DNA from 3 places in the Clostridium sp. MF28 genome. Region 1 is predicted to be linked to each of the others. Evidence: a T-box and tRNA genes for the amino acid it is inferred to sense, from the RefSeq annotation. Region 1 holds a T-box; the other regions hold tRNA genes.
The links. A T-box is a leader RNA that pairs with one kind of tRNA and senses whether it is charged. The one in region 1 lies ahead of thrS (threonine--tRNA ligase), so its partner is inferred to be a tRNA-Thr.
Positions count from the first base shown of each region.

Region 2: it encodes a tRNA-Thr, which carries the amino acid that the T-box ahead of thrS (threonine--tRNA ligase) is inferred to sense. The anticodon was not compared.
Region 3: it encodes a tRNA-Thr, which carries the amino acid that the T-box ahead of thrS (threonine--tRNA ligase) is inferred to sense. The anticodon was not compared.

Region 1 is NZ_CP014331.1:980,780-984,050, forward strand. Features, by position in the region: gene thrS (threonine--tRNA ligase) at 1-1,471, opposite strand, end outside; T-box leader at 1,614-1,844, opposite strand; gene AXY43_RS04190 (class I SAM-dependent methyltransferase) at 2,622-3,271, opposite strand, start outside.
Region 2 is NZ_CP014331.1:3,921,056-3,924,326, forward strand. Features, by position in the region: gene AXY43_RS17245 (rod shape-determining protein) at 1-99, shown strand, start outside; gene yyaC (spore protease YyaC) at 167-703, opposite strand; gene AXY43_RS17255 (hypothetical protein) at 804-1,208, shown strand; tRNA gene AXY43_RS17260 (tRNA-Tyr) at 1,368-1,452, shown strand; tRNA gene AXY43_RS17265 (tRNA-Val) at 1,462-1,537, shown strand; tRNA gene AXY43_RS17270 (tRNA-Thr) at 1,565-1,639, shown strand; tRNA gene AXY43_RS17275 (tRNA-Tyr) at 1,652-1,736, shown strand; tRNA gene AXY43_RS17280 (tRNA-Val) at 1,746-1,821, shown strand; tRNA gene AXY43_RS17285 (tRNA-Thr) at 1,852-1,926, shown strand; tRNA gene AXY43_RS17290 (tRNA-Tyr) at 1,939-2,023, shown strand; SAM riboswitch class I at 2,141-2,238, shown strand; gene metK (methionine adenosyltransferase) at 2,476-3,271, shown strand, end outside.
Region 3 is NZ_CP014331.1:3,306,062-3,309,332, forward strand. Features, by position in the region: gene AXY43_RS14130 (DnaD domain protein) at 1-21, shown strand, start outside; gene AXY43_RS14135 (ATP-binding protein) at 14-994, shown strand; tRNA gene AXY43_RS14140 (tRNA-Asp) at 1,274-1,350, opposite strand; tRNA gene AXY43_RS14145 (tRNA-Val) at 1,357-1,432, opposite strand; tRNA gene AXY43_RS14150 (tRNA-Glu) at 1,448-1,522, opposite strand; tRNA gene AXY43_RS14155 (tRNA-Thr) at 1,552-1,626, opposite strand; tRNA gene AXY43_RS14160 (tRNA-Asp) at 1,637-1,713, opposite strand; tRNA gene AXY43_RS14165 (tRNA-Val) at 1,720-1,795, opposite strand; tRNA gene AXY43_RS14170 (tRNA-Glu) at 1,811-1,885, opposite strand; tRNA gene AXY43_RS14175 (tRNA-Thr) at 1,915-1,989, opposite strand; tRNA gene AXY43_RS14180 (tRNA-Asp) at 2,000-2,076, opposite strand; tRNA gene AXY43_RS14185 (tRNA-Val) at 2,083-2,158, opposite strand; tRNA gene AXY43_RS14190 (tRNA-Glu) at 2,175-2,249, opposite strand; gene AXY43_RS14195 (hypothetical protein) at 2,558-2,977, opposite strand; gene AXY43_RS14200 (NAD(P)/FAD-dependent oxidoreductase) at 3,210-3,271, shown strand, end outside.

The DNA.
Region 1 (3,271 bases):
ACCTTTGAGGCAATTGAAAATCTAACTGAATTGTTCCACATTGCCAAGTTCTGCCTATGCTATCTTCAAGATGAAAATCTATTTTAGGCCCATAAAAAGCTCCGTCACCCTCATTTATTTTATATTCAAGATTTAATTCATCTAAGGCACCTTTCAATGAGCTTTCTGCTAATTCCCATTCTTCATCACTTCCCATTGAATCCTCTGGCCTTGTAGAAAGTTCTAAATTATACTTAAACCCAAATTTTGAATATACCTTGTCAATTAAATTAATAACGCCTTTTATTTCTGACTTTATTTGATCTGGTAACATAAATATATGTGCATCGTCTTGTGTGAATGCTCTTACTCTCATAAGACCATGGAGTGCTCCAGAAAGCTCATGTCTATGAACTCGTCCTAATTCTCCAACTCTCATTGGAAAATCTCTATATGAATGTGATTCTGATTTATAAACTAACATTCCACCTGGGCAATTCATTGGCTTTAAAGCAAATTCTTCTTCATCAATTGTTGAAGTATACATATTTTCTCTATAATGATACCAATGCCCTGAAGTCTCCCATAGTTTCTTATTAAGCATTATTGGAGTTTCAATTTCAACATAACCATCTTCGTAATGTAATTTTCTCCAAAAATCTATTAGGGTATTTTTTAATATTACTCCTTTAGGAAGCATAAATGGAAATCCTGGACCTTCTTCTGCAAAAGTAAATAATTTTAATTCTTTTCCTAATTTCCTATGATCCCTTTTCTTTGCTTCTTCTAAATTATGCAAATGCACTTCTAATTCTTTCTTACTAGAAAATGCAACTCCATAAACTCTTTGAAGCATCTTATTTTTTTCATTTCCTCTCCAATATGCTCCAGCAACGCTTAATAGTTTAAATGCCTTAATATACTTTGTTGATGGAATATGAGGCCCTCTGCAAAGGTCTATATAATCGCCCTGTTTATATAAAGATATCTTTTCAGCTTCAGGAAGATCCTTAATAAGTTCTACTTTATATGTTTCTCCCTTTTCCTCCATTAATTTTATTGCTTCGTCTCTAGAAATATCGATTCTTTCAAAGCTAAGATTTTCATTTATTATTTTATTCATTTCTGCTTCAATTTTATTTAAATCTTCATTGGATAATGAATTTTCAATATCAAAATCATAATAAAAACCATTGTTTATTGCAGGTCCTATAGCAAGCTTTGAATCCTTATAAATTCTTTTAACTGCTTGAGCCATAACGTGAGAAGTAGAATGTCTTATAACTTCAACTGCTTTTTCATCATCGTAAGTTAAAATATTTACCTCATCATTATTTTTTAATTTGTAAGTTAAATCTACTAATGTCCCATTTACTTCCCCCACTACTGCGACTTTAGCTAAGTTTTTACTAATTGAATTTGCTAAATCATAAATACTAGATTCATCTGCAATTTCTTTTATTGATCCATCTTTAAGTTTTATATTTATCATAAACTTGTTACCTCCTTCTTTAAGATTTTATAACATTAGATATATCTATAGGTTAATAATCGATAACACAACTTATTCCAAATTGCGTCTCATACTTTTTTAAATTCATATATTTTTGTACAAAAAAAGCACCCGTCCCAAGCCTTGGGACGAATGCATAATATCCGTGGTTCCACCCAAATTGAATTAAATAAACTCAATTCTTCTCTAAAATTTTTAACGATTTTCACCGATGGCATTTCACAAAATCTGCTAATAAACCATAGCTCCAGGGTAGTTTTTCTCATAGTCATATTTAGAAATGCTTACAGTCGGTGACATTTCCTCTCTGAAAACTGTACTCTATAATACTTTTCCCTTTCATTGCCTGAAAATATTTAATTTTTAAGAGTTACGTGCACTTTGCTCTTATTAATAATAAATACTAGCACTTTTGTAGTATCTTGTAAATAGTTTTTACCACAAAAATTTTCTTGCTTCCATAAACTCAGTTATATACAAGCCGAAATTATAAATATTTGATTCCGAAAAGCTATGAAAATATCGCTGAAGGTTCTAGGCAGCAGGTTGCATCCAGTTTAGCATGCTCCAACTTTCAGTTTGACAAGCTAAACTGGAACAACCTACCGCTAAGAACCTTTAACAGCTCATTTTCAAATGTTTTCTCCACAAATATATTTATAATTTCTGGTAAAGATAAGACCTTAAAGTTCCAACAAATTTGTAAGTATATTTATCTAACAAGTCTAATCCTTAAGATGTTTATATATATGGTTCCTCAATGATATTCAAACTTATGAAATTTCAATATCGCTGTTATTCAGGAAATTGAAACAGTTGATATGTATTATTATCAATATGGAACCCTATATAGATGTCCACTTTAAATCTAAATTTATGTAGTAACTTATCAAAATCATAAATATTTTGATTACAAAAACTATCAAACATATCCAAACTAAAAATAAGACTTATGCTTTTGTAAAATATGAGCACTTGCCTTTGAGGCTAGCATCTTGGGTGCAACTAATGAGCTTCTCTCCTTTTTTATTTTTTGAAAAAAAACACATCATCCGTTTAGAATAATGTGTTTTAGATTTGATGCATAATTCAATAAAATAACGTATTAATTATTTCTTAAATTTCACTTTTATTTTTTTACTGCTAAGCAATAATTAACATTATCAAATGCTCTTATAAGATGTTCTGGATTCGCTTGATTATATTTTTTAAAATACTGCTCCGTTATTTCATCTGGTGTTAAATGTTCATAAATTAAGAAATCACTATCAGACAATAGTTTTTCCAACTCTAAATAAGAATAACTTGCAAGCATTTTTTCATTTGTTGCATTAGTTAGTGCAATTTGCTTTTTAACTCTTTCGCCTGCCTTAGAAGTATATGTGTTTTCATCTTGATAATCAAAAACAATGCTACTACCTTTCGGCACAATGCTTGAAATAGTATTAATTGCATATGCAAAATCTTTCTTAGTTAAATAGTAATTCAAGCCAAGTAAACTACAAAAACTTATTTTACTTTGCTCAAATTGAGAGCATTTAATTATGTTTCTTTCCCAATTCTTTTCTGTAAAGTCAATAGATATATAGTGTAAATTCGGAGGTATTTCTTTCATTACTTTTTGAATACGCTTTTGCTTATCTTCACCAGTTAAAGGATGGTCAAGTTCAAATATCTGAATATTTCTTGCCCAGTCAGGCTGACGATATGCAAAGGTGTCATACCCAGCGGCAAAAATCAAATATTGTTTTGCACCAATTTTTACGGCATTTTCAAGTG
Region 2 (3,271 bases), 2.9 Mb from region 1:
TCAGTTGAATGTGTTGCGAACGGTACAGGCAAAGTGCTTAATTATATAGATAAATTAGATAGTCAAGTTAATTCTCAGCAAATAGTTCTTATAGAATAGCTTTATAAATAGCAGTCATTAGTAATTTCACTATTGACTGCTATTTATTTAGTTAAATATAAAATACCTAAATTTTAGGATATTTCCAGTGACTTAAACTATAGGCATCAATAAATATTTTGGATATAATTTTAGCCATATCCATAATGAATGAGAGTCTTATGCTTCGCGAAAAAAAGAATTCAGCATTATCACTAGAGTCCACAATGCCTATAACTGATGCAATTCCTACCTCGGGAAGTTCTTTTCCGACTCCTTTACCAGGATGTATTGCATAGTCCCTTATACGAATTTCACCAATATCATCTTCGTCACCTAAGCAGGCATCAACACCAATTATTGATGCATTAGGGTGATTACTATATATTTCATTTAATCGTTCATCTATGTTCAAAGCATGAATTGGAGAAGATAAAGTTCCATAAACAGGTAAAGGAAAAAAGTTTTCTGTGAGTATAGATCCAACTAGAGGACCTAAACAATCCCCAATACATTTGTCAGTACCAATACAAACTATTATGGTGTCTTTTGATATAAATTTTTTAACTTCTAAAGCTAAATTATAATAAAATTTAGGATCAAGTTTAATATCTGGCTTGCTCAAGGGACATATACCTCCTTTATAAAATATATATATGAGTAATTAACAGAAGATAGTATAAAAAAATGTTTTTTGGAAATTAATAGTAAATAAGGAGGTGCATATGAAAAAAGTTTTAATGTATTTGGTTTTAGTTCCTACAATAATAATAAACATGTATTTTCTGTTATATTGGCAACCGCAAGATGAAAATTCTGCAAAAGAAGTTGTTGTACAAGAAACTGTTTCGTATTCGAAGCCATTATATAAAATAAATAAAGAAAAAGCGTTAAGTCAATTATCTACAGATAATAAAAAGGAACTTGAAAAAATAATAAAAAAATTATCTGCATTTGATATAGGTAAAATAAAAGAATATTATGAAGATACGAATGATAATGAAAGCCTAATAGAAATATTTAAAATCTTAAAAAGGAGATTAACAACAGAAGATTATAAGAAAATTCAAGAAATATCATCTTCTTTTTTAGATATACAAGAGATTAACAAAAGAATAAAAAATAATTAGGATTAACATATTAAATGAGAGCATATTGTAGAAATAGAGAGTAATATGAATTTAAATTATTTATATGGGTGTATATTGGAGTTGAAATAAAATCGCTTTACCGATATACTAATCATTGTTGACCGGCAAATGAGGCAACAAGGTATAAAAAATAAATATGGAGGAATTCCCGAGTGGCCAAAGGGGGCAGACTGTAAATCTGTTACGTTTCGTTTCGATGGTTCGAATCCATCTTCCTCCACCAATTTATAATGGGCGCATAGCTCAGCTGGGAGAGCACCTGCCTTACAAGCAGGGGGTCACAGGTTCGAGCCCTGTTGTGCCCACCATTATAAAATTACTAATCTAATATATATGCTGGCATGGCTCAACGGTAGAGCAGCTGACTTGTAATCAGCAGGTTGTAGGTTCGATTCCTATTGCCAGCTCCAATAAAATAATATGGAGGAATTCCCGAGTGGCCAAAGGGGGCAGACTGTAAATCTGTTACGTTTCGTTTCGATGGTTCGAATCCATCTTCCTCCACCAATTTATAATGGGCGCATAGCTCAGCTGGGAGAGCACCTGCCTTACAAGCAGGGGGTCACAGGTTCGAGCCCTGTTGTGCCCACCATTATAAAATTACTAAATCTAATAATTATATGCTGGCATGGCTCAACGGTAGAGCAGCTGACTTGTAATCAGCAGGTTGTAGGTTCGATTCCTATTGCCAGCTCCAATAAAATAATATGGAGGAATTCCCGAGTGGCCAAAGGGGGCAGACTGTAAATCTGTTACGTTTCGTTTCGATGGTTCGAATCCATCTTCCTCCACCAAAAAGAATAAACTTAAGTTTATTCTTTTTTATTTTTTATCTTATATAAAAATTGATTGATAATATTGACTAATTATACAGCATATGATAAAATACTTTTGAAAATTGAATTATGTTACTCTTATCAAGAGAGGTGGAGGGAAAGGGCCCTGTGAAACCCGGCAACCTGTATTATATAAGGTGCCAATTCCTGTAGAGTTTTCTACAAGATAAGAAAATGATTGCTAAATTGCGCTCTTCTTATCGAAGAGCTTTTTTATTTTTTTAAGTTTGCGCATGCTTAAATTATACAAAGAAACAATTAATAAAATAGTTTGACTATTATTTATTGTATTTAAATAAGGTGAAGTTTTTATAAACGATTATTATTCTATAAAGCTATGTATAGTTTTTAATAAAATAATTTTATTCGTGAAGATAGTTATAATATTTAAATCTAAGGAGAGAAAAGATATGAGAAGATTATTTACTTCAGAATCAGTTACAGAAGGACATCCTGATAAAATGTGTGACCAAATTTCAGATGCTATACTAGATGCTATTCTATCTAAAGATCCAATGGCTAGAGTTGCTTGTGAAACTTGCACAACAACAGGTATGGTTATGGTAATGGGAGAGATAACAACAAATTGTTATGTTGACATTCCTAAGGTAGTTAGAGAAACAGTAAGAGAAATTGGATATGATAGAGCAAAATTTGGATTTGACTGTGATACATGTTCAGTTCTTACATCGATAGATGAACAATCTGCAGATATAGCTATGGGAGTAGATGAAGCATTTGAGTCAAAGAAAGGTGAAAAAGATGAAGTTGAAGCAGTTGGTGCTGGAGACCAAGGAATGATGTTCGGTTTTGCAACTAATGAAACTGAAGATTTTATGCCGCTTCCAGTATATATGGCTCATAAATTATCAAGAAGACTTACAGAGGTAAGAAAGAATGGTACATTAAGTTACTTAAGACCAGATGGTAAAACTCAAGTAACAGTTGAATATGAAGATAATGTGCCAAAGAGAATTGATACTATAGTTATATCAACACAACATGATGAGAAGGTTACTTTAGAGCAAATTCAGGAAGACCTTAAGAAGTTTGTTATAGAGGCTGTTGTACCAGCAGAATTATTGGACAGTGAGACAAGATATTTCATAAATCCAACTGGAAGATTCGTTGTTGGAGGACCTCAAGGGGATTCAGGATTAACAGGTAGAAAGATAATAGTTGATACTTATGGTGGATATGGCAGAC
Region 3 (3,271 bases), 2.3 Mb from region 1:
GGATGGGATAGCGATGATTAAAGGTTATCAAACAGAAATTTTAAAAATATATGATAAACTTAGAGAAGATGAAGCTAGAAATTTGAAATTTAGGAAAGAAGAAATATCAAAGAAATATCCTGAGATTATTGAATTGGATAATAAAATTCAACGATTATCTTTAAAAATGGCAGTATCAATTCTCAAATCTAAAGATAGTGAAAAGACAATAGATGATTATAAGGAAAATATAACAGATTTAAGAATAAAAAAGTGCGAAATGTTAGTTGAAAGAGGTTATGATCCTGAATATTTAAATTTGCGATATCAATGCAATAAATGTAAGGATACAGGCTTTATAGGCAATATAAAATGTACTTGCTATAAACAAAGGTTGATTAAGTTATACTATAAAAATTCAGAATTAGAAAATACCACATCGTATAATAACTTTGATAATTTTGATTTAAATTTGTTTTCAAGTCATAAACTTGGAGATGAAAAATATTCTCCTAAAAAAAACATGGAGAATAATTTAGAATATATATTAAAAGACTATCTTCCTAGCTTTTCAGAAATATCAACAAATTTATTATTTTTCGGAAATCCAGGTAGTGGTAAAACATATTTATCATATTGTATTGCCAAAGCTGTGTTAGATATGGGATTCTTAGTAATTTATAAAACCTCTGATGAGTTAATTAAGAATTTAAGGGAAATAAGATTCAATAATGACTCAGGTTTAGAATCACTATTACTAGAATGTGACTTACTAATTATAGATGATTTAGGCGCAGAACACCTCAATGAATTTTCAGTAACTGAATTATTTAATATAATTAACAAGAGAATTCTTGCTAATAAGAAAATGCTTATCTCAACCAATTTAACTTTGCCAGGAATAACTAAGCAGTATAGCGAGCGAATCGCTTCTAGACTAATTGGAGAATTTAAGCTCTGCAAATTTTATTCTGAAGATATAAGGATTAAGAAAAATTTAGAAAAAAATAGATAATCTAAATAAACTAAACTCTAATATGATATTTATTCTCTTAATGACTATCATATTAGAGTTTTCATTTTTACTACAAATTGATATTATAAATCATATTTATTTGAAAAATCTGTTTCGCAAACTATGTTATTCTGTGTTAACATCTTATTTATATTTAAATTCCCTTTAATAACTTGTTCTTATAATACTTTCAAAATTTACCCACAGATCTGACTTGATTATAATTTTTTAAACAATAAAAAAAGAACAAGTTCTAGTCTATAAGAACTTGTTCTTTGATGGCGACTCAGAAGGGGCTCGAACCCTCGACCTCCGGCGTGACAGGCCGGCACTCTAACCAACTGAGCTACTGAGCCATCTTATGGTGGGCACAACAGGGCTCGAACCTGTGACCCCCTGCTTGTAAGGCAGGTGCTCTCCCAGCTGAGCTATGCGCCCATAAGATAGATAAAATGGTGACTCCTAGGGGAATCGAACCCCTGTTACCACCGTGAAAGGGTGGTGTCTTAACCGCTTGACCAAGGAGCCATATTAAGTTTTGTTATGTTTATTTAAAATGGAGCTGGCAATAGGAATCGAACCTACAACCTGCTGATTACAAGTCAGCTGCTCTACCGTTGAGCCATGCCAGCATATTTTAAATGGCGACTCAGAAGGGGCTCGAACCCTCGACCTCCGGCGTGACAGGCCGGCACTCTAACCAACTGAGCTACTGAGCCATCTTATGGTGGGCACAACAGGACTCGAACCTGTGACCCCCTGCTTGTAAGGCAGGTGCTCTCCCAGCTGAGCTATGCGCCCATAAGATAGATAAAATGGTGACTCCTAGGGGAATCGAACCCCTGTTACCACCGTGAAAGGGTGGTGTCTTAACCGCTTGACCAAGGAGCCATATTAAGTTTTGTTATGTTTATTTAAAATGGAGCTGGCAATAGGAATCGAACCTACAACCTGCTGATTACAAGTCAGCTGCTCTACCGTTGAGCCATGCCAGCATATTTTAAATGGCGACTCAGAAGGGGCTCGAACCCTCGACCTCCGGCGTGACAGGCCGGCACTCTAACCAACTGAGCTACTGAGCCATCTTATGGTGGGCACAACAGGGCTCGAACCTGTGACCCCCTGCTTGTAAGGCAGGTGCTCTCCCAGCTGAGCTATGCGCCCATAAGATAGATATAAATGGTGACTCCTAGGGGAATCGAACCCCTGTTACCACCGTGAAAGGGTGGTGTCTTAACCGCTTGACCAAGGAGCCATGCTATATTGTCTTTCGCTTAAATGTCTTAACTAGATGTCCTTGAGTTATTCAAGCTGCTGACCACATAGACTATAATACCCAAAATTAGATTCCCTGTCAACACATTTTTTCATTTTTTTTATTTTTATATTATTTATTTTTAATAAAGTGGCATTATATCTACATTTCAGAGGTTCCTTAAATATAATCTCTAGCCTCCTTCAGACTAGATAAAAGATCTTTTTTTAAATTAATTTGCTCTTCAATATTTTTTATTTCACCACAACATATTTCTAAAAAATCTTCTTTATCTATTTTATTAATATTTATACTATATCCATTCTTTTTAAAATTTTTTCCTGAAGCTTAACTTCTAAAGGAAATTTATTATTTATAAATAACAGCATTTCCTTTTCCCATACTTTACTTTTGTACAGTTTATATTTATCTCTTAAAATACTTAGATTTTTTACCTCTTCTTTAATTTCTAACTTTAATGATTCATATAGTGCATTGTAAAAAAGTACTGATATCCCTCTTTTTAATTTAATTTTCAAGAAATTTCTATTATTAATTAAAAATTTATCTATATCACTTTCACTTATACATTCCACATCATTAAAAGAAAAACTCTTTACCCCACTCATATTGGGATAATTAACCATTATATTATCAAAGTTCATTCTGATCACTTTAAATACTCTTTCGAAATCTCCCGAATTCATATTAATTACCTTTACTTCCATTATAAAATCACCTCATTTTTAGTATTCCTTTCTTTTAACCTTAATATTACTATGATAAAATTTATTAAAAGTATTATAAAATATTGAATAATATGATTTGAATCCTTTTATTTTAGTAGTAATTAATAAATTAATGGTATACTTAAAATATTCAGTTTATTTTAGCACTGGGTAAAATATGTGATTTAATTTTATATGGTCAATAAAACATACATAGGGAGTGATTGTTATAATGATTTATCACGATTTAATGATTGTCGGCGGTGGTGCCTCTGGCCTAATGGCTGCAATAAT